Regions from separate parts of the Stenotrophomonas sp. NA06056 genome, predicted to be linked through region 2. Evidence: riboswitches for the same ligand, from Rfam matches in the RefSeq annotation. Region 2 holds a riboswitch; the other holds the start of a gene.
What was found. A riboswitch is a leader RNA that binds a small molecule or an ion and turns the genes downstream of it on or off. The one in region 2 is predicted to bind cobalamin.
Positions count from the first base shown of each region.

Region 1: it holds a riboswitch for cobalamin, as region 2 does, so the genes downstream of both, btuB (TonB-dependent vitamin B12 receptor) here and HUT07_RS01150 (epoxyqueuosine reductase QueH) in region 2, are expected to answer to the same signal.

Region 1 covers NZ_CP054931.1:3,764,337-3,779,960, forward strand. Annotated here, with positions in the region: gene asnB (asparagine synthase (glutamine-hydrolyzing)) at 1-1,440, opposite strand, end outside; gene HUT07_RS16990 (winged helix-turn-helix domain-containing protein) at 1,786-2,475, shown strand; gene HUT07_RS16995 (ATP-binding protein) at 2,472-3,815, shown strand; gene HUT07_RS17000 (HAMP domain-containing sensor histidine kinase) at 3,812-5,284, opposite strand; gene HUT07_RS17005 (response regulator transcription factor) at 5,281-6,000, opposite strand; gene msrB (peptide-methionine (R)-S-oxide reductase MsrB) at 6,145-6,720, shown strand; gene HUT07_RS17015 (cytochrome c biogenesis protein DipZ) at 6,723-8,486, shown strand; gene msrA (peptide-methionine (S)-S-oxide reductase MsrA) at 8,501-9,238, shown strand; gene HUT07_RS17025 (PLP-dependent aminotransferase family protein) at 9,451-10,902, shown strand; gene bioD (dethiobiotin synthase) at 11,115-11,798, opposite strand; gene HUT07_RS17035 (GAF domain-containing protein) at 11,866-12,348, shown strand; gene HUT07_RS17040 (TfoX/Sxy family protein) at 12,345-12,707, shown strand; gene HUT07_RS17045 (histidine phosphatase family protein) at 12,741-13,319, opposite strand; cobalamin riboswitch at 13,496-13,717, shown strand; gene btuB (TonB-dependent vitamin B12 receptor) at 13,835-15,624, shown strand, end outside.
Region 2 covers NZ_CP054931.1:262,328-277,951, reverse strand. Annotated here, with positions in the region: gene mmsB (3-hydroxyisobutyrate dehydrogenase) at 1-508, opposite strand, end outside; gene HUT07_RS01185 (enoyl-CoA hydratase/isomerase family protein) at 505-1,674, opposite strand; gene HUT07_RS01180 (enoyl-CoA hydratase) at 1,671-2,468, opposite strand; gene HUT07_RS01175 (acyl-CoA dehydrogenase family protein) at 2,465-3,631, opposite strand; gene HUT07_RS01170 (CoA-acylating methylmalonate-semialdehyde dehydrogenase) at 3,646-5,151, opposite strand; gene HUT07_RS01165 (short-chain fatty acyl-CoA regulator family protein) at 5,266-6,633, shown strand; gene HUT07_RS01160 (DUF1028 domain-containing protein) at 7,054-8,007, shown strand; gene HUT07_RS01155 (patatin-like phospholipase family protein) at 8,045-9,922, opposite strand; cobalamin riboswitch at 10,050-10,267, shown strand; gene HUT07_RS01150 (epoxyqueuosine reductase QueH) at 10,407-11,078, shown strand; gene pncA (bifunctional nicotinamidase/pyrazinamidase) at 11,135-11,761, shown strand; gene purU (formyltetrahydrofolate deformylase) at 11,805-12,656, opposite strand; gene HUT07_RS01135 (LysR family transcriptional regulator) at 12,770-13,681, shown strand; gene HUT07_RS01130 (NADH:flavin oxidoreductase/NADH oxidase) at 13,685-14,788, opposite strand; gene HUT07_RS01125 (NAD-dependent protein deacetylase) at 14,948-15,624, opposite strand, start outside.

The DNA.
Region 1 (15,624 bases), 3.5 Mb from region 2:
GCGCGCTTCTGCCGGCAATGCGCTGTCCTGCTGCTGGAAGATCGTCGCCGGTTCACGCGCGCCCAATACCACCTGGGTCGGTTGCCGCCAGCGGGTGACGCGTTGCAGGTAGTGCCCCTCCACATCATTGGCGGCCACTTCAGCCACCAGCGCCCGCCAACCGCCAAGACGACCCCGTTCGACGTTCAAGCGGCTGCTGCCACGCCGTGCGAGATCGCGTACCCAGTCCGGCAGGCCCCCGCACAGGCGCGCATTGCGCAACGCGCGGCCATAGCTGGGATGGCCGAAGAACAGTTCGTCGCCGCCGTCGCCGGTCAGCGCCACCGGCTTGCGCGCACCGAGCAGCTCGCTGGCCAGCAGGGTCGGCAGTTGCGAGGCATCGGCGAACGGTTCGCACCAGACCTGCGGCAAGCGCTGCAGCAGCTCCAGACCTTGCCGACTGTCCATCCGGTGCAGGTGGTGATGCACGCCCAGGTGACGGGCGACCTGCGAGGCCCAGCCGCTCTCGTCGTGACCGGGGTCGTCGAAACCCACCGTCCATGCTTCGACCGGCAACGCCGACTGCGCCTGCATCATCGCCACCACCAGCGACGAATCGGTGCCCCCGGACAGGAACGCACCACAAGCCACAGGCGAATGCATACGCGTAGCGATTGCCTGCTGCAGCACCACCTCCAACTGGTCGGTGGCCTGCTCCAGGCTGGGCGCTGGCTGCAACGGCTGCTGCAACGCTGATTGCATCGCATCGCGCGCGCACCAGTAGCGATGGCCGCCCTGCCTCGCCTGGGTTGATCCGCCGGCGGCATGGTCGTTGAGGTCCACGCGCAGCATCGCCCCGGCCACCAGCTTGTGGATACCGCGATAGATGGTGTGCGGCGCGGGCACATAGTCATGGCGCAGCAGCAGGCTCAATGCATCCTGGTCGATGCTGGGAGCGAACCCGGCGAACGCCTGCAGCGCCTTCAACTCCGAAGCGAACAGGAACTGGCCCTGGTACCAGCCGTAATACAACGGCCGCTCGCCAACCGGATCGCGCGCCAGCCACAGCTCATGTGCGTGGCGGTCCCAGACGCTGAACGCGAATGCGCCTTCGATGCGCGACAGCGCGCGCTGCACGCCCCACTCGACGATGGCCTGCAGCAGCAGGCGGGCGTCGGTGCAGCTGCCCGGCAGATCGCGCAGTTGCGACTGCAGAGCCGCTCTGTTGTAGATACGCCCATCCAGGCACAGCACGTAACGCCCGCAGCTGGAACTGAGCGGCTGCAGCGGCATGTCGGTCGGCGCACGGCAATGACCGAGGGCCAGACCTGCCTCGGCATCGGTCCAGTAACCGATGCGGCCGCGGCCACGCTGCTGCAGGGCGCGCAGCATCGGCGCCAGCTGTTGCAGCAGCTGCTCGTCGTCGGCTGGCGGCAGCCAGGCCCCGACCACGCCGCTCATCGGTGGCCTCCATGGCAAGGGCAATCCAGGAAAAGCACGGGGCAGATGGCGGACGGCATGATGGCGGCACGCGGTTGGGGAGTGCTGCCATGCTCGGCCCCGCCGCGCGCCACGTCAGTCGTAGCGCTGTCAGCGACCGTCACCGCAGGCGCGCCTTGCGTAACGTTTTGTAACGAGGCGATTGCTACCCTGCAGCCAAGTCCTTGCTTGGCATGAGGCCCGGCCCGTGTGCCAGCAACCCCGGCTGAATGGCGCCCGCCCCTTGGACCCGGGCGGCCCGACAGCTGGGATAGCATCGCCGCGCTCGTGCCACGGCGGTACGGAAGCGCCCCGGAGGCCTTGTAAATGCTGGATATCGTACTGGTTGAAGACGACGCTCGGCTGGGCACGATGGTCAGCGACTACCTGCAGCGCCACGGTTACCAGGTCGCCCATGAGCGCTGTGGCCAGCGCGCGATTGCCCGGATCCTCAGCGAGAAGCCGGCGCTTGTCCTGCTCGACATCGGCCTGCCGGGCCAGGATGGTTTCGAAGTGTGTCGGCAGATCCGGCCCCACTATGACGGCATCATCTGCGTGCTGAGCGCCCGTACCGACAACATCGACCAGGTGCTGGGGCTGGAACTGGGCGCCGACGACTACATCGGCAAGCCGATCGAACCGCGGGTACTGCTTGCCCGGCTGCGCGCCCATCTGCGCCGCCACCGCCGGGTCGAGCCACGCGATGAAGCGCTGCGTTTCGGTGAACTGAGCATTGATCCGTCCACCCGCAACGTGCATCTGCAGGGCCGCCTGCTGGAGCTGACCACCGCCGAATTCGACCTGCTGTTCCTGCTGGCCGGCAACGCGGGCCAGATCCTGGACCGCGATGCGCTGCTGCGCGGCCTGCGCGGCATCGCCTTCGACGGCCTGGACCGCTCGATCGATGCGCGCATTTCACGCCTGCGGCGCAAGCTGGGCGACAACCCGGAACAGCCCGAGCGGATCAAGACCGTGCGCGGCCGCGGCTACCTGTTCAGCCGATCGGCATGGGGATGAAGCGCCCGTCTTCGGCCATGCGTGGCCACGCCTTCCACTTCCTGCGCTATGGCATCGGCTTCCTGGTCGCCCATCTGCTGCTGATCGTCGCCGGGTTGTGGGCCTGGGATGCGCTGCTGGAAGACCGCACCGAGGCCAGCCTGCAGGCGGAAATGCGCGGGCCGCACGCGATGCTGCAGCATCGTTTCGCCGAAACACCCGCTGCGCAGTGGCCCGCGCTGACGCGCCAGCTCGACAGCGATTTCGCCTATCCGCTGCAGATGATGCCGTTGACCGAGGCGGCCGCGATACTGCCGGCGAAACAGCGCCAGGGCCTGTACAACGGCCACGTGCAGATCGAGCTGGACAGCATGCGCAGCCTGCAGCGCGTCGGCAACAGCAGCAGTGCGCTGATTCTGGGACCGTTGGACCAGGCCCTGCCCGAGGAAGGCTGGCAGGACAGCGAGGCCTCTGGTGTGGCCATCATCCTGCTGATCCTGATGGTGGCAGTGGCCTTGCCGATGTACGTGATGGTCTACCGGCTGTGGCGCGATGTCTCGCAGCTGGCGCAGACCGCGCGACGGATGCGTGATGGCCAGCTCGACAGCCGCGCGCCACGTGCCGGTACCGCGCTGGTGCGGCCGTTGGCCAAGGCGTTCAACCACATGGCCGAGCAGCTGCAGCTGTTGCTGGAAAGCCAGCGCGTGCTGGCCCAGGCCGTGGCGCATGAAGTACGCACGCCGCTGGCGCGGATGCGCTTCGGCCTGGCCGATCTGGAAGACACCGGACTGGATGACGCCCAGCGCGATGCGCTGTCCGGGCTGCGCATCGATGTGGACCGGCTGCAGCACCTGACCGACGCCGGCGTCGAATACGCCGCGCTCGGCCGCTGCCATCAGCTCACCCGCCAGCGCCTGCAGCTGGCTGCACTGGTACGCGGCGTCGTCGACCAGTTAGCACCGCTGACGATCCCGATACAGCAGGACCTGTCGCCGGCAGGGCTGGTCAACGTCAACCGGCACATGCTGGAACTGGCGCTGCGCAACCTGCTGGGCAATGCGCTGCGCTATGCGCGCCGGCAGATCCGCATTGTCAGCACGCTCAACGAGGGATGGCTGTGCCTGCAGGTGGAGGATGACGGCCCCGGCATCGCTGTCGAACTGCGCAGCCAGGTGCTGCAGCCCTATGTGCGACTGGACCAGGCCAGCCCGGGCTTCGGGCTGGGGCTGGCGCTGGTGCAGGTGGTGGCGGACAAGCATCGCGGCCACGTGGAAGTGGCCGATTCGGCGCTCGGTGGCGCCTGCATCCGGCTGCTGCTGCCGATGGAAAGCGGTGTCGCGCCACCGGCAGAAGACATCTAGTTCGTCTCGGCATCCGCGCGTGGCAGGGCGAACACGAACAGCGCGCCCTGTTCGCTGTCGCGCAGTTCGATACGGCGACCATGCAGCTGCACGATGCGCTGCACGATCAGCAGGCCGAGCCCGCCGTTTTCGCCACGCTGCGCGCCCAGTGCGGCCGGTGCCTGGAACAGTTGCTCCCGCATCGCCGGCAGCACGCCGGGGCCATCGTCCTGCACCGCAACCTGCACGCTGTCGGGCAGCGCGGACAGCTGCACCTGCACGCGGCCACCGTCCGGCGCATGCCGCAGCGCGTTGTCGAGCAGGTTGGTCAGCACGCGCTCCACAAGTCCCAGATCGGCACGCACCAACGGCAGGCCCGGCGGGAACTCGGCATGCAGGCGCTGCCCACGTGCCTGCGCGGCCAGTTCGAATTTCTGCAGCACGTCCTGCAACAGCTCGGGCAACGCGAACACTTCCCACTCCAGCCGCACTTCACCGTGTTCCAGCCGCGCCAGTTCAAACAGCGCGCGGGCAAGACGGCCGACCTTGGCGCTCTGCGCCAGCGCGATACCGAGATAGCGACGGCGCTCCTGCGGCGACAGCGTGGCTTCCTTCAGCGCCAGCGTTTCCAGGTAACCATGCAGCGAGGACAACGGCGTGCGCAGGTCATGCGAGATGTTGGCCACCAGTTCGCGGCGCTGCAGGTCCTGCTGGCGCAGCTGCTGCCATTGTTCGCCCAGCCGTTGTGCCATCTGCGCGTGGGCATGTTCGAGGATCTTCAGCTCATCGCGCTCGCCCGCGCGCAGCGGTACCGGCGCGGGCAGCGGCGTCGGCGCGTCGATGTCGAAGGCCTGTATGCGCCGGGTGACCTGGCGCAGCGGCCGGGTCACCCAATAGAAGGCCACCAGGCCGGCAAGCAGGCCCAGCCCGCCTATCAACAGCACCGACCACAGGGTGGTGTGCCATTGGCTGCCAGCGGCGAGATCATCGGCCAGCATCTGCCGGTGTTCGCCCACCAGCACCACGTACACGTAGCCCGCCTGCCGCCCCTGCACCACCAGCGGCGCGACGCTGAACACCTTGCGGCCATCAGTACTGCGCGGATCGTCACCGAGGATCGGCAGCGGCGCACCGGACAGCAGCCGTCGCAGCGGCGCTACATCCACCTGGTTGCGCATCAGATGGCCGCTGGGCGCATCGTGGCCAAGGATGCGACCCTGCTCATCCAGCAGGTACACCTCGACACTGGGATTGACCGCCATCAGCTGGCCGAACAACGCGCGCACCGCTGCATCGCGCATGCCGCTGGTGTCCATCAGCTCGCTGCGCTGGGCGATGTGCTCGGCCAACCCCAGCGACAGGCGCTGCACCACTTCCTGCTCATGCCGGGTATTGGTGCGCATCTGCCAGGCCAGCAACGCCATGCAGCACGTCAGCATCAGCGCCGACATCACCAGCGCCAGTTTCTGCCACAGGTTCGGTTTGATCATGCTGCCGCCCCGGCCGGGTCGACCAGCTTGTAGCCGCGCCCCCACACCGTCAGCAGACGCCGTGGGTTGCCCGGATCGGTTTCGATCTTGCTGCGCAGGCGGTTGATGTGGGTGTTGACCGTGTGCTCGTACCCATCGTGCTGGTAGCCCCAGACCTGGTTGAGCAGTTCCATCCGCGCAAATACCTGGTCCGGGTGGCGGGCGAAGAACAGCAGCAGTTCGAACTCACGCGGGGTCAGTTCCAGTGCATTGCCATCGACGGCGGCCGTACGCGCGACCGGGTCCAGGCGCAGCCCACCCAGTTCGATCGCCCCGGCATCGATGCGCGCGTTCTGTGCCATGGCTTCGGCACGGCGCAGCAGCGCGCGTACGCGTGCCACCAGCTCCGGCATCGAGAACGGTTTGGCCAGGTAGTCGTCCGCGCCCAGTTCCAGGCCGACGATGCGCTGGGTTTCGCTGCCGCGCGCACTGATGATGATGATCGGCACATAGCGCGCCATCGCGCGTGCACGCTGGCAGACCTGCAGGCCGTCCACGCCCGGCAGCATCACGTCCAGGACCAGCGCGTCCCACGGGCCTTCCTGTTCGATCAGGCGCAGGCCAGCATCGCCGCTGGCGGCGTGCGCGACTTCATAACCCTCATCACCCAGGTGCATGCGCAGCAGGTCGGCGATATGGGCATCGTCTTCAACGATGAGGACACGTTTGGCGGACATCGGCAGGTTCAGGCCAGCGGGGAAGCTGCCCGCATTGTGGCGCGGGAGCGGCGCGGATACCTCACGAAAAATTGAATCCTGCGTGAGGATTCGTTGACCGGAGGGGGCGCAGGATGGCCCCGTCGCCCCTTCCCGGAGTCCGCCATGTCCCTCACCCGCCGCCACCTGCTGGGCCTGGGCGGTGCTGTCACTGCCGCCGGCCTGCTGGGACTTGGCGCGTGCAGCCGTGCTACCCCCGCCGCTGCCGAGGCACGGCCTTCGCGACCGTTCGAGGTGACCCGCAGCGATGCCGAGTGGCGCCGGTTGCTGAGCCCGGCGCAGTACGCCGTGCTGCGCCAGCAGGCTACCGAACGCCCCGGGAGCAGCCCGCTGAACAAGGAACACCGGCAGGGTACGTTCGCCTGCGCCGGCTGCGCGTTGCCACTGTTCTCGTCATCCACCAAGTTCGAGAGCCACACCGGCTGGCCCAGCTTCTGGGCACCGCTGCACAACGCCATTGGCGAGGATCGCGACACCACCTTCGGCATGTTGCGGGTGGAGGCACATTGCCGCCGTTGTGGCGGCCATCTCGGCCACGTGTTCAACGACGGCCCGCGCCCGACCGGACTGCGCTACTGCATGAACGGCGCCGCGATGGTGTTCACGCCCGGGGCTGCACAGCAGGACGCCGCTGGCGACTGGCGTGTGCCGCTGGGTTCTTCCCCCACTTCGGGAGCGTGATGATGCTGCTGTTGCTGCTTGCCTATCTCGGGGGCGTGCTGACCCTGCTCAGCCCGTGCATCCTGCCGGTGCTGCCGTTCGTGTTCGCACGCGCTGATCGTCCGTTCCTGCGCAGCACCCTGCCACTGCTGCTGGGTATGGCGCTGACCTTCACCGTGGTCGCCAGCCTGGCGGCGGTCGGCAGCCAGTGGGTGGCACAGGCCAACCAGATCGGCCGCTGGGTGGCGCTGGTGCTGATGGCTGTGTTCGCCATCGCGCTGTTGTGGCCGACCCTGGCCGACCATCTGCTGGCGCCGTTCCAGCGCATCGGTGCGCGCCTGAGTGCGCGTGCTGACGCTGCTGATGCGGCCGGCCGCGGCGGTGCCTGGACCTCCCTGCTGATCGGCATCGCCACGGGCCTGCTGTGGGCACCCTGCGCCGGTCCGATTCTGGGCCTGGTGCTGACCGGTGCCGCCCTGAACGGTGCCAGTGTCGGCACCAGTTCACTGTTGCTGGCTTACGCACTGGGCGCTGTCACTGCACTGGCGCTGGCTGTGTGGGTCGGCGGCCGCGTGTTCCGCGCACTGCAGGCCCGGCTCGGCCTGGGCAATGTGGTGCGCCGCGTGTTGGGCGTGGCCGCGTTGCTGGCGGTGGTGGCGATCGGGCTGGGCTGGGACACCGGCCTGCTGACCCGTCTGTCCGCGGTCAGTACCGCACGCATCGAACAGGGCCTGCTGGATGCCGTGCCCAATGCGCAGCCCGCCGCACCGCCGATGATGATGATGGCGGCCGGCCAGGCAGACACACCGCTGCCGGTGGAGGGCACCCTGCCCGCGCTGGACGGCGCCACCGGCTGGCTCAACAGCCCGCCGCTGAGTGCCGAGCAGCTGCGTGGCAAGGTGGTGCTGATCGATTTCTGGACCTACTCCTGCATCAACTGCCTACGTGCGATGCCGTTCGTGCACGAGTGGGCGCAGCGCTACCGTGACCATGGTTTGGTGGTGGTGGGCGTGCATACGCCGGAGTTCGCGTTCGAGCGCGACCCGCGCAATGTGATGAAGGCCGTGCAGCAGCTGAAGGTCGAGTACCCGGTCGCGCTCGACAATCAGTATGCGATCTGGCGCGCGTTCAACAACCGCTATTGGCCAGCGCACTACTTCATCGATGCGCAGGGCAACATCCGCGGCCACCAGTTCGGCGAGGGCAACTACGCGCACTCCGAGCAGGTCATCCGACGCCTGCTGGTGGAAGCCGGCCAGACCGACCTGCCACCGCCTGCAGACCCCGCTGCGGCCGACCTGCAGGGCGTAGCCACGCAGGCCGACATGGGCAACCTGCGCTCGCCGGAAACCTACCTGGGCCACGCACGTGCCGAGCAGTTCGCCTCGCCGGGCGGGCAGCGCGCCGACGCAGTATCCGGCTACACGCTGCCGTCCACCCTCGCGCTGAACCAATGGGGCCTGTCCGGACAGTGGCGGGTCAACGATGAAGCGGCACAGCTGCAGCAGGCCGGTGGGCGCATCGCCTTCCAGTTCCATGCCCGCGACCTGCACTTGGTGCTGGCACCCGGCGAGGAGGGAAAACCGGTGCGCTTCCGCGTGCTGCTTGATGGCAAGCCACTGCCGGCGGCCGATGCCGGCGCCGACGTGGCTGCCGATGGCACCGGCACCGTCAACGAACACCGCCTGTACCAGCTGATCCGCCAGCGCGGCACGGTCGGTCCACATCGCTTCGAGATCGAATTCCTCGACGCAGGCGTGCAGGCCTACGCCTTCACCTTCGGTTGAACCGGGAGCACCTGATGAAACTCTCCTTCGAACAGGGTATTGCCGCCGGCGTCGCCGGCCTGGTTGCCACCGCGTTGATCGCTGGCGTACTGCTGGTGGACCACAGCGCGATCGCCGCGCCGACCGAGCCCACGGCGCAGCTGCAGGCGCTGCCTGTACCCAGCGGCGACGCGGCGTTCCGCGATGACGCCAGCCACGCCAGCGTGGTCTTCGCCGGTGGCTGTTTCTGGGGCGTGCAGGGCGTGTTCCAGCACGTGAAAGGGGTGAGCAACGCGGTGTCCGGTTACATCGGAGGCAGTGCCAGCGATGCCCGCTATGAACGCGTCAGCGGGGGCCGCACCGGCCACGCCGAAGCGGTGAAGGTGGACTACGATCCGCGCCAGGTCAGCTATGGACAGCTGATGCAGGTGTTCTTCTCAGTGGTGCACGACCCGACCCAGCTCAATCGCCAAGGGCCTGACCACGGCAGCCAGTACCGCTCGGCGATCTTCGTCGATGATCCGCGCCAGCAGGCAGCAAGCCGCGCCTACATCGGCCAGCTTGGCCAGGCAGGCAGCTACCGCGCGCCAATCGTTACCCAGGTGGGTAGTGGCCAACGCTTCTACCCGGCCGAGAGCTACCACCAGAACTACATGAGCAACTACCCGCAGGCCGCGTACATCCGCTACTACGACGCCCCCAAGCTGGCCGCGTTGGGCAAGCAGTTCCCAGCGTTGTACCGCCGCGATCCGGCGCTGGTCCCCATGCGCTGACACCGCTCTTCTGTAGAGCCGAGCCCATGCTCGGCTGCTGTTGGCCGAAGAGCAGCCGAGCATGGGCTCGGCTCTACACACAAGAAAAAAAACGCACGGCCATTCAGCCGTGCGCTTGGAAAGTATCGACCGGGCCCCGATCAGGCCCGGCCGACAACGACATGCTAGGCTCGCCGGCATCATGGGTACAGAACCAGATGCGGGTCGAGTCGATGGATACAGAAGACACCACCACAATGATCCCACCCCGCTACCAGCGGCTGTCGGACGAGCTGGCCGAGGCGATCCATGGCGGGCGCCTGCCGGTCGGCAGCCGGTTGCCCTCGCTGCGGCAGATGGCTTCGCAGCGCCAGCTCAGCCTGAACACCGTGATTGCAGCCTATCGCCAGCTGGAAGACGCAGGATTGGTCATTCCGCGGCCGAAGGCTGGCTTCGAAGTCGCGCCGCGACTGTCGGCACCGCAGCGATCGCTGCGCGATACGCCGTCAGCACCCACTGCACCGCTGCAGCAGGTGCTGATGGCGCGCGTGCTGGAAGCACAGCGACGCCCAGGCGTGGTCGACCTCGCTTTTGCCGGCCCGCGCGGACGGCAGTTCTACCCGGGCGCACAACTGGCCCGGCACACCGCGCAGGTACTGCGCCATGGCCAGCAGACTGTGGAAACCTACGCCCGCCCCAACGGGTCGCAGCGCCTGCTGGCGCAGATCGTGCGGCGTGGCCCACGGCTGGGCCTGCATACCCACGCCGAGCGCCTGCTGCTGACCCATGGCGCGATGGAGGCACTGCAGCTGGCCCTGCGTGCGGTGACCCAGGCCGGTGATGCTGTCGGCATCGAGGCACCCTCGTACTTCAATCTGTACCCCTTGCTGACCACGCTCGGCCTGCAGCCGATCGAACTGCCCACCCATCCGCAGCATGGGCTGGACGTGGATGCACTGGAAGCACTGCTGGAGCACACACCGCTCGCGGCGCTGGTGGTGATGCCAACCGTGCACAACCCGCTGGGCTGCACGATGCCCATCGCTGACAAGCAACGCCTGGCCGAACTGGTCAACGCACGCCAGCTACCGCTGATCGAAGACGCGGTGTATGCCGAACTGCAGTTCTGCGAACCACCGGCCCCCTTGTTGAAGGCCTTCGACCGCGATGGCTGGGTGATGGTGGTCGGTGGCTTTTCGAAGACGCTGGCACCGGACTACCGGATCGGCTGGCTCGATGGCGGACGCTTCGCCGAACGCATCGCGCTGCTCAAATTCCAGTCCACCGGCGGCGAACCGCAGCTGCTCGGCGATGCAGTGGCGGCCTACCTGGAAGCAGGCAGTTACGAGCACCACCTGCATCGCATGCGCCGGTTGTACCGCGAGCAGGTCGGTCGCCTACGGCAACTGGTGGCCGAACACTTCCCGGCCGGCACCCGCGCCACCGAACCGCAGGGAGGGTTCCTGCTATGGCTGGAAGTGCCGGGCGTGGATACCCGGGAATTGTTCGAGCGCGCACTGGCAGAGGACATCGTGTTCATGCCGGGCCAGGTGTATTCGCGTGGCGCGCGATACCGGCATTGCCTGCGGTTGTCGTGTTGCCAGACCCTGGACGCGCGCTTCATCGGTGCGGTGGAACGGTTGGGTGCGATTGCGCGGGAGCTGGCGGCACACCGGCTTCTGTAGAGCCGAGCCTGCGCTCGGCTGCTTTTCGCCGTTGCCCCACACTGAGCCGAGCATGGGCTCGGCTCTACACGGAGCAGATCAATCGAGCAGATGCGGCAGCCGTCTCCAGGCTGATGGCACGCAAGCTTCTGTAGAGCCGAGCCTGCGCTCGGCTGCTTTTCGCCGCAGCCGCGCGCTGAGCCGAGCATGGGCTCGGCTCTACACGGAGCAGATCAATCGAGCAGATGCGTGCTCAATGCTTTGCCATCGGCACGGGCCAGATGCGGCAGCCGTCCCCAGCAAGGCATCGGCAGACGCTGCTGCAAGGTCGCAAAGTTCTCATCCTGGCGCTGCATCGAAGGATCGATGTGGTTGCCGATCCAGCCCAGGCAGTCCACATCACTGGCCTGCAGCGATTGCGCGGTCAACCGCGCATGGTTGACGCACCCCAGGCGCATGCCGACCACCAGCACCACCGGCAGCCGCAGCGCTCGCACCAGATCAAGCTGGTCCAGCTGCGCCGACAGCGGTGCCATCCAGCCGCCCACGCCTTCCACTACCACCACGTCGGCCTGCGCGCGCAGGCGTTCGAAGGCCGCCACGATCGGTGCCAGTTCAATGCGCACGCCATCTTCTGCAGCTGCCAGCTCCGGCGCCAGCGGCTGGCGCAATGCGTAGGGGTTCAGATCGGCGTAGTCCGGCACCGGCAGGCTGGCGGCCTGCAGTGCCAGCGCGTCGTCGTTGCGCAGCCCCTGCCCCAGATCATGGCTGCCGCTGGCCACCGGTTTCATGCCCACCGCGCGCAGGCCGCGCCGGCGCAGCGCGTGCAGCAGTGCGGTACTGGCGGCGGTCTTGCCGATCTCGGTATCGGTGCCGGTAACGAACAGCGCCGTCGGCAACGTGGCAGGCAGGGACATTACAGGCTCCAGCGGGGCAACAGGGGCTGCATTATCGCTGGCCCGGCACGCTTGCTAGACTGCGGCCATGTTCACCAACGCCTCGCTCACCGGCAGCAAGCCGGAACAATACGCCCAGCTGCTGGAACAGGCCCGTGGCCTGGTCTACGGCGAGTCCGACCGCATCGCCAATGCGGCCAACCTCGCTGCGCTGGTCTACCACGCCCTGCCCGACCTGAACTGGGTGGGCTTTTACCTGTACGACGGCAAGGAACTGGTGGTCGGTCCGTTCCAGGGCCTGCCGGCCTGCGTGCGCATTCCGCTGGACAAGGGCGTGTGCGGTGCGGCCGCCAGCCAGCGCGTGACCCAGCGCATCGAGGACGTGGAGGCCTTCCCCGGCCATATCGCCTGCGATGCAGCATCGCGCTCGGAGCTGGTGGTTCCATTGATCCGGGATGATCAACTGATCGGTGTGTTCGATATCGACAGCCCGGTTGTCGGCCGCTTCGATGCTGAGGACCAGGCCGGTCTGGAAGCCATCGCCCGCGTGTTCGTCGGGGCGTTGCCGTGAGCGCGGTCAAGCTGCGCAACATCGGCCCGAAGAGCGCGGCATGGCTGCGCCAGGTGGGCCTGCGCAGCCGTGAGGACCTGGTTGCCCTCGGTGCCGTCGGCGCCTTCGTCAAGGTCAAGCGCGCCGGCTTCAAACCCAGCCTCAACCTGCTGTATTCGCTGGAAGGTGCGCTGCTGGACTGCCATTGGCAGGAACTGAGCGAACCGCAGCGCACTGCACTGGTGCAGGACTACGAAGCACGTATCGCCGTGCATCCGCTGAAGGCGGCAGGTCCGGCATCGGGCCCGGTGCATGAGCAGCGCTTCGACGCCGAGGACGACGGCGAAGAAAGCACGGCCGAAAGCGCCGGCGAGGATTGATCGGTAGCGCCGGGCCATGCCCGGCGAATGCGCTCAGGGCTGCTGCAGCTCCAGCAGCTCGCCCACCAGCCCGGTTTCACCACGCTCGACCCGCACGCGCAGGCGCGTGCCGTGGTCGATGCGCAGCGCCCAGCACAGCGACATCGGCAAGCCACACACCTGCGACAGCACCATGCGCAGCGGACCGCCGTGGCTGACCACTACCGTCGGCGGCGCGTCGTCGTCGTCCAGCAGCCGATCCAGCGCGCGCGCGATGCGCCGTTCGAAGTGGCCCCAGCTCTCGCCATGCGGCGGCGGAAACGCATGCGGATCCGCGTGGAAGGCGGCCAACGCGTCTTCCGGCAGATCGAACAGCGATTGGCCATCCCAGTCGCCGAAATCCAGCTCTTCCCACTCCTCGTCGGCCTCCACGTCCAGCGCGCGTGGTGTGGCCAGTGCCATCGCCGTATGCAGCGAGCGCAGGCGCGGCGAACTGATCACCCGTTCCCACGATTGCCCGGCATAGGCATCGACCAGCTCCTGCGGCAGGCGGGCCAGCTGCGGCGGATCGCTGCGGCCATCGAGGAACTCATCACGACCGTTGCCGGCATGGCGGACCAGGTCGAGGATCATGCGCGTGCCCAGTACGGGCGGCGCGGGAACAGCGGGAAACTGACGGACATCGGCAACGGCACCACGATAATTCGAGCTGCATTCTAGGCGCTGGCGCAGGCCCACTGCACCGTCCGGGTGCATCCGCGCCGGATCAATCGCGCAGGTTCCCCGCTACGGGCCGGCCGCGATGCCGTAGACTGCGCGCACTTCCAGGTGACCTGCGGCCCTGCCGGCAGGTTGAAACGGGAAGCCGGTGACGCGTGACAACACGCCATGCCGGCGCTGCCCCCGCAACGGTAAGCACGTCAGTTCCAGGCATCCCGCCACTGTGCCGCAGGCATGGGAAGGCGCTTGGACGGTGGCCTCGAGCCACCCGGCGGCGAGCCCGGAGACCGGCCCGGAAGCCTCAGGTCGCGATGCGGTGGGCATGGCGCTGGATGTCTGTGGCGATGGCCGCGGCATCGGCGCGTGCCTGCCTGTTGCGACTCCTCCCCTTCGCTGCGCGGGCGTGCGCGGCACCTGGAGTCCCCCCGATGAAACTGCAGTCCCGAATGCTGTCCCTGGCTGTGTTGGCCGCTCTTCCCGCGTTGGCCCTGGCCGAAGATGGCGCTGCCGATCTCGATCAGGTGCTGGTCACCGCCACCCGCACCCCGATCGCCCTGCAGGACAGCATCGCGCCTGCACAGGTGATCGACCGTGCACAGATCGAATCCAGCCAGGCCACCTCCCTGCAGGAACTGCTGCAGGGCCGCGCCGGCATCAACCTGACCAATGCCGGTGGCCTGGGCAAGCAGAGCTCGCTGTTCCTGCGTGGCACCAATTCCTCGCATACGGTGGTGCTGGTCGATGGCGTGCGCATCAACAGCGCCGACCTCGGCCTGGCGATGTACCAGGATCTGCCGCTGGCGCAGATCGAGCGCGTGGAAATCGTGCGCGGCCCGCAGTCCAGCCTGTACGGCGCCGATGCCATCGGCGGCGTGATCCAGATCTTCACCCGCCACAACCAGGGCGACTTCGCTCCGCACTTCCAGCTGGGGGGCGGCAGCAATGGCCTGCGTGAGGCCAGCGGCGGCATCGGCGGTGGCACCGAACGCGGTTGGTTCGGCGCCGACATCGCCTACCAGCATTCGGACGGCATCGATGCCTGCCGCGGCTCGGCCACGCTGTCTGCCGGCTGCTTCGCCGATGAACCCGACCGCGACGGCTATCGCAACCTGTCCAAGAGCCTGCGTGGTGGTTACAACCTCAACGACCAGTGGACCGTGGAAGGCAGCGCGCTGCGCGCCGACGGCGAGAACCACTACGACGGCTACTACAACTACTCCGAGACCCGCGAGCAGGTGCTGGCCGGCAAGGTGCGCTACACCCCGTCCGAGCAGCTGACGCTGACCGCCAATGTCGGCCGCAGCGACAACGAGTCCGACAACTTCGGCGACTTCGGTGCACGCGGCAGTGCACAGACGCACCGCGACAGCGCCTCTCTGCAGGCTGACATCGGTGTTGCCGAAGGCCAGCTGCTCAGCGCCGGCGTGGACTGGAGCGAGGACAACCTGGACGGCAGCAGCGCCGGTTACCTGGTCGACAGCCGCCGCAATACCGGCGTGTTCCTGCAGTATCAGGCGCGCTTCGGCCGTCACCAGCTGCAGGCCAGCGCGCGCAATGACGACAACCAGCAGTTTGGCAACCACGCCACCGGCAGCCTCGGCTGGGCGATGGAGCTGGGCCACGGCCTGCGTGTCAACGCCAGCTACGGCACCGCGTTCAAGGCGCCGACCTTCAGCGACCTGTACGACCCGTGGAGCGGCGTGCCGACGCTGGACCCGGAGACGTCCAAGAGTGCCAACCTCGGCATCTCGCAGCAGGGCCAGGGCTGGCGCTGGGGCCTGGACGTGTACGAGACCCGCATCGATGACCTGATCACCTATGACGCGGCCACCTTCCGCATGCAGCAGGTCGAGAAGGCACGCATCCGCGGTGCGGAACTGACCGGCGGCGCCACCGTGGCCGGCTTCGACATCAACGCGCAGCTGAGCTTCACCGACCCGCGCAACCGCACCAATGGCAGCGCGCAGTTCGACAACTGGCTGGCACGCCGCGCGCAGCAGACTGCGCGTCTGGACATCGACCGCCGCTTCGGCGACTTCCGCACCGGTCTGACTGTGCAGGGCGCGGGCAAGCGCTACGACGATGCCGCCAATGCGGTGAAGGTCGGCGGCTACGGCACGCTGGATCTGCGCGCCGAATATGCGCTGACCCCGGCATGGTCGGTGCTGGCGCGGGTGGCCAATGTGTTCGACCGCGCGTACGAGACCGTGGCGTGGTT
Region 2 (15,624 bases):
CGACCTGGCCGGCACCGCTGGCGCCGACGTGGAAGATGTTCTTGCCCATCGCCTGCAGCACCGGGCGCGCGCGTTCCAGCGCGTCCTCTTCGCCACCGACGATGAAGGTCAGGGTGCCCGCCTGGGCACCGGCGGTACCGCCGGACACCGGCGCGTCAATCATCTGCAGGCCGCGCGCGGCCGCGGCTTCGGAAACCTTGCGTGCGCTGGCCGGGGCAATGGTGCTGCAGTCGATGACCAAGGCACCGGCCGGAATCGCGGCGAGGATGCCGTCATCGCCCAGGTACACGCCTTCGACATGGCGGCTGGCCGGCAGCATCGAGATCACCACTTCGGCATCGGCCAGGGTTTCACGCGCCGACGCAGCCGCGCTGGCACCGGCATCGACGGCGGCCTGCACCGCGGCCGGCACCAGATCGAACACGCGTACGGTGTGGCCGTTCTTGACCAGATTGGCGGCCATCGGGCCACCCATGTTGCCCAACCCAATGAATGCAATGCGGCTCATGCCAGGCTCCTTTCAGCGACAGGGGTACCCAGGTCGGCCAGCGGATGCGCGGCATCGGCCCAGGGAGAAGCGAAGAACGTATCGGCCCATGCGTGGCTGGCCTCTGCCAGCGTGGCCGGGTTCCACGACGGGTTGCGGTCCTTGTCGATCAGCAGCGCGCGGATGCCTTCGGCGAAATCACCATGCGCAGCGCAATGCAGGGCCGTGATGTATTCCAGCCGGTACACGCTCGCCAGATCCTGTCCGGCACTGCGGCGCTGCAGTTCGAAGGCCAGCCGTGCCGAACCCGGCGCACCGGCGGCGAGCGTTTTCTGTGCGGCCTGCAGCCAGGCATCATCGGTCTGCAGGGTGCTGATGCGTTCGACGATGGCGACGAGGTCATCGCCTTCGCACAGCGCATCAACTTGTGCAGCATGGGCCAGCAACGGGCCGGTGGCGGCATCGCTGGCGAACGACAGCAGCAGCTGCGACAGGCGCTCGTGATTGCGTGCGGCATCGGCCGACCACGCAACCTGCAGCAGCGCATCGAACACCGCGCTGCGGCGTTCCTCGGCCACGTGTACATCGGCCAGGCCGGCGTAGATGGCATCGCCCGGGTTGAGCAGCGCACCGGTCAGGGCCAGGAACAGGCCGGCCTTGCCCGGCACGCGCGGCAGCAGCCAGCTGCCACCCACATCGGGGAACAGGCCGACGGTGATTTCCGGGAAAGCCAGCTTGGAGCGCTCGCTGACCACGCGGTGGCTGGCACCGGACATCAGGCCGATGCCACCGCCCATCACGATGCCGTGGCCCCAGCACAGGATCGGCTTGGCGTAGGTGTGGATCAGGTAATCGACGCGGTATTCGACGTCGAAGAACTCGGCGGCGTAGGCGTTTTCGCGGATGTCGCCGTGGCCGGCTTCGCGGAAGGCGATCATGCTCTGGTACAGGCTGTGCAGGTCACCGCCAGCACAGAAGGCCTTTTCCCCCGCGCCCTCCAGCACCACCAAGGCAATGCCGTCGTCGTCGGCCCAGGCATTCAACTGCTTCAACAGCAGGTGCGCCATCGGTAGCGAGAAGCCGTTGAGCGTACGCGGGGCGTTGAGCGTGGCGATGCCGATGCGCACGCCGTTACCGGCGGCGCGCTCTTCGAACAACACCGGCGCTTCGTCGGCAACCGTGGTCATGCGTTCTTCCACTGCGCTGCGCGCTTTTCAAGGAAGGCGCTCACGCCCTCGACCTGGTCGGCGGTGTCGAACAGATCGACGAAGGCCTCGCGCTCGGCCACCAGCGCCGAGGCATGGGTGCCGGTGCGGGTGGACTGCACCAGGGTCTTGCATGCAGCGATGCTGGTCGGGCTCTGCTTGCCAGCCTTCTTCGCCCATTCCAGTGCCAGCGCCTTGGCTTCGCCCTTGCCGACCTTTTCTTCGGCGAGACCAATCCGCACTGCAGTTTCAGCGTTGATGCGCTCGCCCAGCAGGATCATGCGCTTGGCCCAACCCTCACCGACCAGACGCGGCAGGTTCTGGGTACCACCGGCGCACGGCAGCAGGCCAACGGTGGCCTCCGGCAGCGCGACCTGCGCGTGGTCTTCGATGATGCGCAGGTCGCAGGCCAGCGCACATTCCAGGCCGCCGCCCATGGCGTAGCCGTTGATCGCAGCAATCGATACGCCACGGAACGCGGACAGCGCCTCGAAGGCTTCACCGAAGCGGCGTGCGGCTTCGCGCGCGGCAGCCTTGTCGCCGGAGGCAAACTGGTTGAGGTCGGCACCAGCGGAGAAGAATTTCTCGCCGTCACCGGTGATCACCAGCGCGTAGATCTCGCGGTCTGCGTTGAGCGCGCCCACCAGGTCGCGCAGCGCTGACAGGCTGTGCACGGTCCAGGTATGAGCTGGCGGGTTGTTCAGGGTGACCACGGCGGTGTGGCCATCGGCCTCGACCTTCAGGCCCACGTGCTCCTGGGTACGCCAATCCTTCATCGCAGTTCCTCTTCGGTGTTGAGCAGGTGACGGGCAACGATCACCCGCATGATCTCGTTGGTGCCTTCCAGGATCTGGTGCACGCGGCTGTCACGCAGCAGGCGCTCGATCGGATATTCGCGGATGTAGCCGTAGCCGCCGTGGATCTGCAGGGCTTCGTTGCAGATGTTGAAGCCGGCATCGGTGGCGAAACGCTTGGCCATCGCGCACCACACGTTGGCATCGCTGGCACCGGCATCGAGCTTGCGCGCAGCGGTATGCACCATCTGCCGCGCCGCGACCAGCTCGATGGCCATGTCGGCCAGCTTGAACTGCAGCGCCTGGAATTCGGACAATGCCTTGCCGAACTGGCGGCGCTCGCCCATGTAACGGCGTGCTGCATCCAGCGCACCCTGCGCAGCACCCAGCGAGCACGCTGCAATGTTGATGCGGCCACCATCGAGCCCCTTCATCGCCAGCTTGAAGCCGCCGCCTTCCTCTCCCAGAAGGTGGCTGACCGGCACGCGCACGTTTTCGAAGGTGATGCCGCGGGTGGGCTGGCTGTTCCAGCCCATCTTCTCTTCCTTGCGGCCGTAGCTGATGCCCGGCAGATCGGCTGGCACGGCAATCGCGCTGACACCGCCTGCACCGGCACCGCCGGTACGCGCCATCACCACCAGCAGTTCGGTGGCACCGGCGCCGGAAATGAAGGCCTTGGAGCCATTCAATACGTAGAAATCGCCATCGCGGGTGGCGGTGGTCTTCAACGAGGCAGCATCGGAACCGGCACCCGGTTCGGTCAGGCAGTACGAGGCCAGCTTGCTGCCCGACGACAGGTCATTGCCCCAGGCATCGCGCAGTTCCGCCTGGCCCCACTTGGACACCATCCACGAGGCCATGTTGTGGATGCTGATGTAGGCCGCGGTCGACGGATCGACGTTGGCGAGCTCCTCGATGACGACGGCGGCGTCCAGTCGGCTCAGGCCGCTGCCGCCCACTTCCGGGTCCATGTACAGACCGCAGAAGCCCAGTTCACCGGCCTTGGCGATCGCCTCGCGCGGAAAGATGCCCTCCGCATCCCATCGCGCGGCGTGCGGCGCCAGTTCGGCCTGTGCGAAGTCGCGCGCAGCCTCACGATAGGCCTGCTGCGCTTCTTCCTGCTCCGTCGTCATCGAGTGGCTCATGGCTGCTCCTGCCCTTACTTCAGGCTGATGGTGGTGTTGACGCCGTGGCTCAGCGTCTCGTCGTCGAACCAGCGCGCGGTGACGGTCTTGGTCTGCGTGTAGAACAGCACCACCTGCTTGCCGTACGGGCCCAGGTCGCCCAGCTTGGAGGCGCGCGAACCGGTGAACGAGAACAGCGGCACCGGCACCGGGATCGGCACGTTGATGCCGACCTGGCCGACGTCGATGTCTTCCTGGAACCGGCGTGCGGCGGCACCCGACTGGGTGAACAGCGCGGTGCCGTTGCCGTTCGGGTTGCTGTTGACCATGGCGATGGCCTCATCCAGCGTTTCCGCTTCGAGGATGACCAGCACCGGCCCGAAGATTTCTTCCTGGTAGATGCGCATGTCGGTGGTGACACCGGCAAAGATGGTCGGGCCGACGAAGTTGCCCTTCTCGAAACCATCAACCTGCGGCTTGCGGCCATCCAGCACCAGCTTGGCGCCCTGCTCCACACCGGAAGCGATCAGACCTTCGACACGATCACGCGCGCTGCAGGAGATGACCGGGCCGACGTCGGTGCCGGCAACCGTGCCACCGCTGACCTTCAGGGTCTTGGCCTTGTCGACCAGGTCCTGCACCCAACCACGCGCTTCACCGACCAGCACCAGCGTGGAGGCGGCCATGCAGCGCTGGCCTGCCGCGCCGAAGGCGGCGCCGACCATCGCGTTGAGGGTCTGCTCCTTGTTGGCGTCCGGCAGCACCACGGCGTGGTTCTTGGCGCCCATCATGCACTGCACGCGCTTGCCGGCCAGCGAGGCGCGGTTGTAGACGTGGGTGCCGACGCGGGTGGAACCGACGAACGACACGGCCTTGATGTCCGGGTGGTCGCAGATCGCGTTGACCACTTCCTCGCCACCGTGGACGACGTTCAGCACGCCCTTCGGGATGCCCGCTTCCAGCGCCAGTTCCACCAGGCGCATGGTCACCATCGGGTCCTGCTCGGACGGCTTGAGGATGAAGGTGTTGCCGGTGGCGATGGCCATCGGGAACATCCACAGCGGGATCATCGCCGGGAAGTTGAACGGGGTGATGCCGGCGCACACGCCCAGCGGCTGCATGATGCTGTAGGTGTCCACGCCGTTGGCCACGTTGTTGGCCAGTTCGCCCAGCTGCAGGTTGCCGATGGCAGCCGCATGCTCGACCACTTCCAGGCCGCGGAACACATCGCCTTCGGCGTCCGGCAGGGTCTTGCCCTGTTCGGCGGTGAGGATGTGGGCCAGCTCGCTCATGTTTTCGCGGATCAGCTGCTGGTACTTCAGGAAGATGCGCGCGCGGGTGCCGATCGGGGTCTTGCGCCAGGTCTTGAAGGCTTCCTTGGCGGCAGCCACGGCGGCGTCGACTTCAGCGGTGGTGGCGAACGGCACCTGGGCCAGCACGTCCTGGGTGGCCGGATTGATCACGTCCTGCCAATGGGAAGTGGCCGATTCAACGAACTGGCCATCGATCAGCATGCGGATACGGGGCGCTGCAACAGTCATGACGACAATCCACGGGGTGCGAAAGATGCTTGGCATTATTCACAGCGCCCAGCTCGATTTCCGGCCTGAATCCGCTTAATCTGGCCAATACCCGCCACGATTTCTGTTAATTCTGTGAATTATTCAGCCCCCCAGCGCCAACTTGGCCTGCGTCTGCTGCGCCTGCGCGAGCAGCGCGGCTACAGCCAGGCCGATCTGGCAAGGGCGCTGGGGCTGTCGGCCAGCTACCTGAACCAGATCGAGCGCAACAAGCGTCCGCTGACACCGGCAGTGCAGAAGAAGCTGGGCGAGGTGTTGGGCGATGTTTCCACCCTGTTCGACGACGATGAGCCTGCAGCACTGCAGGAGTCGTTGGGCGAGACCCTGCGCGACCTGGGCCTGGCGGAAGTGAGTGCGACCGAGTTGCGGGCACTGGCCGGCAACCTGCCGCAGGTCAGCCGCGCCCTGCTGGACCTGCACCGCCGCCACCTGGCGCTACGCGAGCACGCCGCCGCGTTGGAGTTCCAGCTGGGCGAACCGGGCGCAGGCGGCACGCTGCCAGCGGGGGACCAGGTGCGCGAGTTCTTCAACCGCATGCACAACCACATCCCCGAACTGGACGAACTGGCCGAGCAGCTGTTCGCCGAATGGGGGCTGGCGCCAGGACACGTCGCACCCCGGCTGCGCCAGTTGCTGGCCGACCGCCACGGCGTGCTGGTGGAAGTGGCTGCGCTGCAGGCTGGGCGCGAGAAGCGCCAGTACGACGCCGGCAGCCGTACGTTGTGGCTACCGGACTATCTGGAGCCGGGCCAGCAGGCGTTCCAGATGGCCGTCGAGCTGGCACTGCGCGGTTACCTGCCGCAGATCGATGCGGTGATCGCGCGCACCGGCTTCAGCGACGAAGCCCGCATCGCACAGGCGCGCATCGGCCTGTCCAATTACTTCGCCGGTGCGTTGGTGATGCCGTACATGCGCTTCCTGCGCGCGGCCGAGGCCAGCAGCTACGACATTGAACTGCTGGCACACCAGTTCGGTGTGGGCTTCGAGGCCGTCTGCCATCGCTTGAGCACACTGGCCCGCCGCAGCGCGCCGGGCCTGCCGTTCTTCTTCATCCGCGTGGACCGCGCCGGCAACGTATCCAAACGTCATTCCGCCACCGATTTCCACTTCTCGCAGGTGGGGGGTTCGTGCCCGTTGTGGATCGTCTACGAGGCCTTCAACCAGCCCGGGCGCATCCTCACCCAGACCGCGCGCATGCCCGATGGCCGCCGCCATTTCTGGCTGGCGCGGCAGGTCAGCAGCGGCCCGGTCGGCCACGGCCAGCCGCGCAAGACGTTTGCGGTAGCGCTGGGCTGCGACCTGCAGCATGCGGACAGGCTGGTGTATTCGCTGGGGCTGGACGTGCAGAGCCCGGGCAATTCGGTATCGATCGGGCCGGGTTGCCGGGTGTGCCCGCGCGAGGACTGCATGCAGCGTGCGTTTACCCAGTTGCCGGGTCGGTAGGGGTTGGGTTCGGCAGGGCTGCGCCCTGCACCTGCAGAGGCCGAAGCAACGGCAACGGCAACGGCAAAAGCTAGCATTTCGTGGGATGGCGGGGTGGGTCCGGTGGCGGGGGACGCCGTGAATCCATCCATGGAGGCTTGGGCGCGCCATCCATGGCGCTTACACCCCCGCAACCGGACCCACCCCGCCTTCGACAGTTTCCCGCTGCTGTTGGTGGGCGCTGACCGTTGGTCGGCACGCTGCTGTTGGTGGGTGTCGACCTTGGTCGACACGGTAGATCCACGCCATGCGTGGATGCTCTTCGATGAATGCTTGAAATATTCAATTCCGATGGGATTCCATCCACGCATGGCGTGGATCTACTAAACCTTTCGTGCGTAGGCTGCATCCCAATCGGGATGCCCGCCCATGGAGACACCCATGTTCCTGTTGCGCCCTTGCCTGGCCCTGCTGCTTGCTGCCATCGCCGCACCGGCGTGGGCGACGTTTTCGATCGTGGCCTGCAACGAGGCCGGCGACTGCGGGGTCGCTGTCGCTACCCATAACCTTGCCGTCGGCGGTGTCGGTGTGCCGTGGGCGCAAGCGAAGGTCGGTGCGGTTGCCAGCCAGTTCGAAACCAACCCGACCTATGGATCGAAAGGGCTGGCGCTGCTGGCCAAAGGCCGTACGCCACAACAGGTGCTCAAGCAGCTGCTGGACGAGGACGGCGACTTCGATGGCACCACCATCGCCGAGCGCCAGGTCGGGCTGGTCAGTGCGCGTGGCGGCAACGCGCAGTACACCGGCGCCACGGCACAGCAGGCCGATTGGGCGGGTGCCCATGGCGAGGGCACGGTCAGCGTTCAGGGCAACGGCCTGGCCGGGCCGGACGTGTTGGCCGCCATGCAACGCACCTTCACCGCCACGCGGGGTGACCTTGCCGCGCGCCTGCTGGCCGCGCTGGAAGCAGGGCAGGCGGCAGGTGGGCAACGCAGCGGGCAATGGTCGGCGGCACTGCTGGTACGCACGCCTGGCGGCGACTGGCAGGACACCGACCTGCGTGTGGATGCCGACCCGCGCGCGGTGGTGCGATTGCGTGAGCTGTACGACATGCGGCTGTCCAACGACGCGATCATCCGCGCCGAGCAGCAGTGGCAACGCGGTGATGTTGCGGCTGCGCGTGCATCGCTGGCCACATCGCTGGCACTGGCGCATGGCTGGGACCGCACCTGGGCGCGCGCCGCGAGGCTGGCGATGTCGCACGGTGAAACCGCATTGACCCGCGAGTACCTGGCCGGACTGCGCGCGCTCAACCCGGGATGGGTGAAGCAGGAGCTGGCGCTGCCGTTGTACGCACCATTGCGGGGCGATGCAGTGATCGAAGCGTGGCGATAGCCCGCGGTAGATCCACGCCATGCGTGGATGCATCCGCTCAATAGATCGGCGTCACCTTCATCTGCGGCAACGGCCGCGGCGAGCCTTCGGTGAGGTCGGGGCCAAGATCATCCCAACTGCGCCCCTGCTCCACCATCAGCCCCCACAGCTGCTGCGAGGCGATGCGCTTGTCTTCCGAACCCAGCTTGTACGACGGCGGTGGCGGCGTGCCCGTGGCTACCATCGCATAGGCCGCTCGATAGGCCAGCACCTGCTGCGCCGGATCATCGGTGCGCGAAATCTCCAGCGTGTAGCGCTGGTAGGCCGAGGCCAGGTTGCGCCAGCGGATCCAGTAATGGTTCTCGAACGAGAACGAGCAGAAGCGTGCACCGGCCAGGCTGCCCTTGTCGGCGATGCGGGTTAGCACCTCCTGTGGCATGTCCAGGTTCATGCCGCCCTCGTCACCCTGCAGGCTCACGTGCACGATGCGGTCGCGATAGCCGGGCGCACGTGCCTGCAGCAGGTCGCGCCAGTTCTGCATGGTAGCCACCACCGCAAACAGGAAACGGCCCAGTTCGCCTGCGGCCAACGGTGTGGCGATGGACTGGTAGTGACGTTGCCATCCGTGGCGGTTCTCGGTGGGCAGGAACACCGAGCGCTCCAGCGCCTGGCGGCTGTCGCCACCGCGCACCACCGGCTCGGGGCGTTGTGGATAGACCAGGTTGATGGCGAACGTCGGCCAACGCGGCAGCGCTGCATCGAACAGGTGGATCGGGAAGTTGCTGCTGATGCCGCCATCGGAGAACCAGCACACCCGGAACGCAGTGATGACCGGACCGCAGGACTGCCCTGCACTGGTCAGCCCCTCCATGCTGTCGGCCACGTTGTGCCCCGCATCGCCTGCAGCCGTCGGCGTCGGTTCGCATCGACGCTCGCGACGCGAGGGCTCATGCAGCGGCACCGCGCTGATCAGCAGCGGGAAGCTGAGGCTCATGCGCGTGGCCACCAGTACCGGCAGCGACGCGCCCTGCGGCAGGTGGTAATAGTTGCGGCCTTCAACCTCGCGCGGTGGACCGGCATGGTCGACCATCCACTGCACCACGCTGGCCGGGAACAACTGCTCGAACTCCTCGCGCAGGAACCAGAACTGCGCACCGCCCAACGGCAGCGTGCGCGGTTCGTTGTGCGACACGCAGGTGGTGATCATCTGCAGGGTGATCGCATGCGGGCTGTCCGGTTCGCCCGCATAGCGGGGTGCATCGTGCAGGTCGGCGAAGGTCAGCGGTGCATCCATCGGCTTGCCCGACAGCTGCTGCAGGCTTTCATGCAGCCACTCGGTCAGCGCTGGCGTGTCGGCATTACGGCCCAGCCCGCTGCACAGGCCCAGCAGGTTGCGCCGCGCCACCCGCGCCACCCGCAGCGCAGCGCCGGCAACACCTGCGCCGTAGGCACACAGCAGCGACGGCAGCAGGGTCGCCGCCACGCCGCTCCAGCCACCGCCCCACCAGCCCAGGCCCAGCAACAGCGCCAGCGACACCAGCACTTCCAACGGTGCGATCTGGAACACCGCGATGGCCAGGCACAGCAGCTTGCGCGGCCAGCCGGCGTTGCCGGTCAGCACCACCAGCAATCGATACGCCGCGCGCGCGCCACTGGCCGGTTGGAACAGGCTGTAGATGAACCCGCGTCGCGACAGCTGTGCCGACACCGCCGACAGGCCACCGTACCCGGCGTCACCGGGCAGGGTCTGGCCGGCCTGCTGGCGCCGGTCGCCGTATGCTGCAGCGGCCGCCACGGCAGCGGCGATCGCACCGGCCGAGGTGCCACCGATGCTCTTGAAACGGTATTCGCGGGCCAGTGCGAGCACCGCGTTGGGATACACGATGCCGCTGGTGATGCCGCCTTTCATGACCAGATCGCAGTACTTCGCCGCCACGAGCCACCTCCCGTCTGTCGATGTGCAGTATGGCAAGACGCGCTCTCACAGCCTGAGAAGGCAGCCACAGCTTTGGCGCGTAATGGTGTCCCTTGACCATTGCTGCCAACCGGTCCACCTTGCACTTGCCGAAGGTATCCGTCCTGGCTTTCACGCGAGGGGATGGATTTAAACGGGAATCCGGTGAAGGCGCCTCGCGCGCGCATTCCGGAGCTGCCCCGCAGCGGTGAATGGAAACGAATCCTGCCAACAGCACTGGGCTCGCGCCTGGGAAGCGGCAGGTAGTAGGTGGGCTGCGGCCCGTGTCCATCAGCCCGAATACCGGCCCCGGCCGGGGGACTCGACCGTCCCCTGACTCGACCTGGAATCTCCGCGGGGAGGTTGCCGGGGCCGTCGTCGTCCTGCGCGTGCAGGCGGCGTGGCCGCGCGCGTCCTGTTCACGGTTTCCGGCCAGACCGCTGCCCACGCCCAGATGCACCCGACGATGACCGAGCTCCAACGACCCACCCTGACCCTTCCCGACAACGGCCAGCGCCTGCTGCTGCACTCGTGCTGCGCGCCGTGCTCGGGCGAAGTGATGGAGGCGATCACCGCCTCCGGGATCGACTATGCGATCTTCTTCTACAACCCCAACATCCACCCGGTGAAGGAATACGAGCTGCGCAAGCAGGAGAACATCCGCTTCGCCGAACAGCACAACATTCCCTTCATCGACTGCGACTACGACACCGACAACTGGTTCAGCCGTGCACGTGGCATGGAGAACGAGCCCGAGCGCGGCATCCGCTGCACGATGTGCTTCGACATGCGTTTCGAGCGCACCGCGCTGTACGCGCACGAACACGGCTACGACACCATCAGTTCCTCGCTGGGCATCTCGCGCTGGAAGAACATGGCGCAGATCAACGACTGCGGTGTGCGCGCCGCCTCCCGCTACGAAGGTCTGCAGTACTGGGACTACAACTGGCGCAAGGGTGGCGGTGCCAGCCGCATGGTCGAGATCAGCAAGCGCGAGCAGTTCTACCAGCAGGAGTACTGTGGTTGCGTGTATTCGCTGCGCGATGCCAACCGCCACCGCCGCGAAAACGGCCGCGAGCGGATCAGGATCGGCCTGCTGTATTACGGGCAGGACGCTGAGACGCCGCAGGGCGATTGACGTGCAAGCAAGGGGCGGCCACGCTGGTCGCCCCTTGACGTTGTAGTGGATCTGCCATGACTGCCCTGCCCGCCGATGTCGCCCTGCTGGTGATCGACCTGCAGCCGGACTTCATGCCCGGTGGCGCCCTCGCCTGCGAACAGGGCGATGCGCTGGTGGCGCCGATCATGGACCTGCTGGCCGAGCGCCGTTACCGCACCGTGGTGGCGACCCAGGACTGGCACCCGGCCGACCATGCCTCGTTTGCCAGCCAGCATCCGGGGCATCTGCCGTTCGAAGCGATCCTGCTGCACGCGCAGCCGCAGACCCTGTGGCCGGACCACTGCGTGCAGGGCAGCGACGGGGCCGCACTGCACCCGGGCGTGGACTGGACCGTGGCCGATCTGATCCTGCGCAAGGGCACCCGCCAGCAGGTGGACTCATACAGCGCGTTCCGCGAGAACCATGGCCCCGAAGGCGAACGCCCGCCGACCGGTCTGGCCGGCTGGCTGCATGAGCGCCGTATCCGCGAGGTGCATGTGTGCGGCCTGGCGCGCGATTACTGCGTGCTGTGGAGCGCGCAGGACGCGGTGAAATCCGGCTTCCGGGTGAAGTTTCTGTGGGACCTGACCCGGCCGGTGACCGAAGCCAACGACGCGATGGTGCGTGAGTCGCTGGGCAAGTCGGGGATCGCGATCGTCTGACGCGTGGCCGCCGGGCATGGCCCGTCGGACGCGGGATGGACGATTACCGGAACACCACCGTGCGATGCCCGTTGAGCAGGATGCGGTGCTCCACGTGCCGGCGCACGGCACGCGCCAGCACCTGCGATTCGGTGTCGCTGCCCAGCCGCACCAGTTCGCGCGGGGTCATCGCGTGGTCCACGCGGGCCACGTCCTGTTCGATGATCGGGCCTTCGTCCAGGTCTTCGGTGACGTAGTGCGCGGTGGCGCCGATGATCTTGACCCCGCGCGCGTGCGCCTGGTGGTACGGTTGCGCGCCCTTGAAGCTGGGCAGGAAGCTGTGGTGGATGTTGATCGCCCTGCCCGCCAGCGCACGGCACAGCGTGGGCGAAAGAATCTGCATGTAGCGTGCCAGCACCACCAGGTCGATGCGCTCGCGTTCGACCAGGTCGATGATCTGCTGCTCCTGCGCTGAACGCGTCTCTGCATTCACCGGCAGGTGATGGAACGGCACCTGGTAGGACGCCGCCAAGGCTGCAAAGTCCGAATGGTTGGATGCCACCGCCGCGATGTCCACCTTCAGCTGGCCGCTGTGGGCACGGAACAGCAGGTCGTTCAGGCAATGGCCCTGCTTGCTGACCAGTACCAGCAGGCGCGGCCGGCGACGTCCGTCATGCAGCTGCCAGTCCATGCCGAAGTCCGCTGCCAGTGCGGCCATCGCGATGTGCACGGTGTCCAGCGGCAGGCCCGCATCACGGTCGAAATGCACGCGCAGGAAGAAGCGACCGCTCTCCTCGTCACCGAACTGCTGGGCGTCGAGGATGTTGCAGCCATGGTCGAACAACAGGCCCGAGACGCGGTAGACGATGCCGGTGCGGTCGGGACAGGAGAGGGTGAGGATGGAATCGGGGCGCATCACCTGAGTGTAGGGCAGCACCGTGGCGCGGTGGAGGATGGTCACCGATGCAACCGACGGCTTGGTACAGACCCAAGCGATACTTGGCATTCCGCATGGCAAGCTGGTCGGTCATGAACCTGTTGCAGCTCATCCGCAGTTTCACCCGCACCGCAGAGACCGGCAGCATTGCCGCTGCGGCACGTACCCTTGGCATCAGCGCCACCGCCGTGGGCCAGAACATCAACCGCCTGGAAGCCCACCTGGGCGTGCGTCTGCTGAACCGCAGCACGCGCCAACTGGCGCTGAGCGAGGCCGGCACGGTGTACCTGGCGCAGGTGCGGCATCTCGAAGCCGACCTGGCACGCGCGCAGGCGATGGTCACCTCTGGTGACATCGAACCGGCCGGGCCGCTGCGCATCGCCAGCAGCAGCGCCTTCGGCCGGCACGTGCTTGCACCGTTGCTGCCCTCACTGCAGCAGCGCTACCCGCAGCTGCAGCTGGAACTGCGCCTGACCGACCGCGCCGTGCAGCACGGCGCGGAGGCGGTGGATGCCAGCATCCGCATCGGTGCGCAGCTGGAAGATGGGTTGGTGGCGCGGCCACTGGCACGCATCCCGTTCGTGTTCTGCGCGTCGCCGGCCTACCTGAAGGCACACGGCACACCGCTGCAACCGGCGCAGCTGGTTGCCCACCGCGGCCTGCTGCACCGCTTCCCCACCGACGGCCGGCCACTGCGCTGGGGCCTGTTGAAAGACGGTCAACGCGTGGACGCGGCACTGCCGCCGAGCATGGTCTGCGATGACATCGATGCGCTGGCCGAACTGGCCGCCGCCGGTGCCGGAATCACCCGGCTGGCGGCGTTCGTGGCCGAGCCGTACCTGCGCGATGGGCGCCTGCAGGCGGTGTTCGGGCCCGCTACCGACTGGCAGCCGGAACCGATGGACGTGTTTTTCTGCGTCAGCGACCGCCGCGATTTCACCGCCAAGATCCGCGCGCTGTTCGAGCACCTGCAGGCCGGCCTGCCGCCGGCCTGGCAGGTGTAGTGCTCAGCGCGGACTGAACACGCCACGTGCGTCGCGCGGCTCGCAGCGCAGGTACTGCGGTGCCGGCACCACGCTGTCACCCAGCGCCGCAGCGGCATGCCACGGCCAGCGTGGGTCGTACAGGATGCCGCGGGCCAGCGCGATGGCATCGGCCTGGTTGTGGCGCAGGATCGATTCGGCCTGCTCCGGCTCGGTGATCATGCCCACCGCGATCACCGGCATGCGCACCTTCTTGGCCTTGATCGCCGCCGCGAACGGCACCTGATAGCCCGGGCCGACGCTGATCTTCTGGCGCTCGTGCAGGCCACCACTGGACACGTGCAGGAAATTGCAGCCACGCGCGTCCAGCACCTGCGCCAACGCCTCGCTCTGCACGATGTCCCAGCCACCCTCGACCCAGTCGCTGGCGGAGATGCGCACGCCCACGGCGATCTTGTCCGACACCGCAGCACGCACCGCGTCGAACACTTCCACCAGCATCCGCAGGCGGTTCGGCAGCGAGCCGCCGTAACCATCGGTGCGGCGGTTGCTCAGCGGCGACAGGAACTGGTGCAGCAGGTAGCCATGCGCGGCGTGAATCTCGATCAGCTCGAAGCCCAGGCGCTCGGCGCGCACCGCGCTGGCGGCGAAGGCAGCAACGACTTCGGCGATGCCGGCCTCGTCCAGTTCCTGCGGCGCCGGATCGGCGGCATGGAACGGCACCGGCGATGGCGCGACCGTGGCCCAGCCACGTGCGTCGTCGGCCGGCAGCTGGCCGCCACCGTCCCACGGACGATTGACCGAGGCCTTGCGTCCGGCATGGCCCAGCTGCACGCCCAGCGGCATCGGCGACCAGCGGCGGATGCTGGCCAGCACCTGCGCCAGCGCCGCTTCGGTGCCGTCGTCCCACAGGCCCAGATCGGCCCAGCTGATGCGGCCACGCGCTTCGACTGCGGTGGCCTCCAGGATCAACAGGCCCGCGCCGGACTGCGCCAGGTTGCCCAGATGCATGGCGTGCCAGTCGCTGGCGCGGCCGTCTTCTGCGGAGTACTGGCACATCGGTGCGACGACGATGCGGTTGGACAGGGTCAGGGGGCCGAAGGAGATCGGCGAAAACAGCTGGCTCACGGCAGTGGGGGTGTACCAAAGGGGGTGCGTATTGCACCGCTGTACGGCCGATAGATCAACCGTGTGGGTGGATCGCTGTTTCGTGGGCAAGGGCAGCCGAGCGCAGGCTCGGTTCTACAAAACGTCGGCGTCCCCTGTGGAGCCGAGCCCATGCTCGGCTCAGCGCGTGGTCCAGCCGGCCAGCGCCTCGGCGCAATCGCGCTCGTCCTTGAACTGCAGCAGGTCGTCGGCACGGGTGCGGCCACGGTTCAGCGCGGCCACCGGCAAGCCAGCCTTGGCCGCGGCCTGCACGAAGCGGAAGCCGGAATAGACCATCAGCGAAGAGCCCACCACCAGCACCGCATCAGCCTGCTGCAGGTGGTCGTGTACGGCAGCCACGCGCTCACGCGGCACGTTTTCGCCGAAGAACACTACGTCTGGCTTCAGCAGCCCGCCGCAGTGCGGGCAATCAGGCACCGCGAACGCAGAGAAGTCGGTTTCCAGGTCGGCGTCGCCGTCGGGCGCGATACCGGCCTCGAGTGAGTCCCAGCCCGGGTTCGCATCAAGCAGCCGCTGCTGGAACGCCTCTCGCTCGCTGCGGCGCTCGCATCCCATGCAGCGCACCAGATCCAGGCGGCCGTGCAGGTCGATCACGTTCTGGCTGCCGGCACGCTGGTGCAGGCCATCCACGTTCTGGGTCAGCAGCACCTGCAGCTTGCCGCTGTCCTCCAGTGCGGCCAGCGCCTGGTGTGTGCCGTTGGGTCGAGCCTGGCCGAAGCGCGGCCAGCCCAGCAGGCTGCGCGCCCAGTAACGCTGGCGGGTGGCCGCCTCGCCCATGAAGGCCTGGTACGTCACCG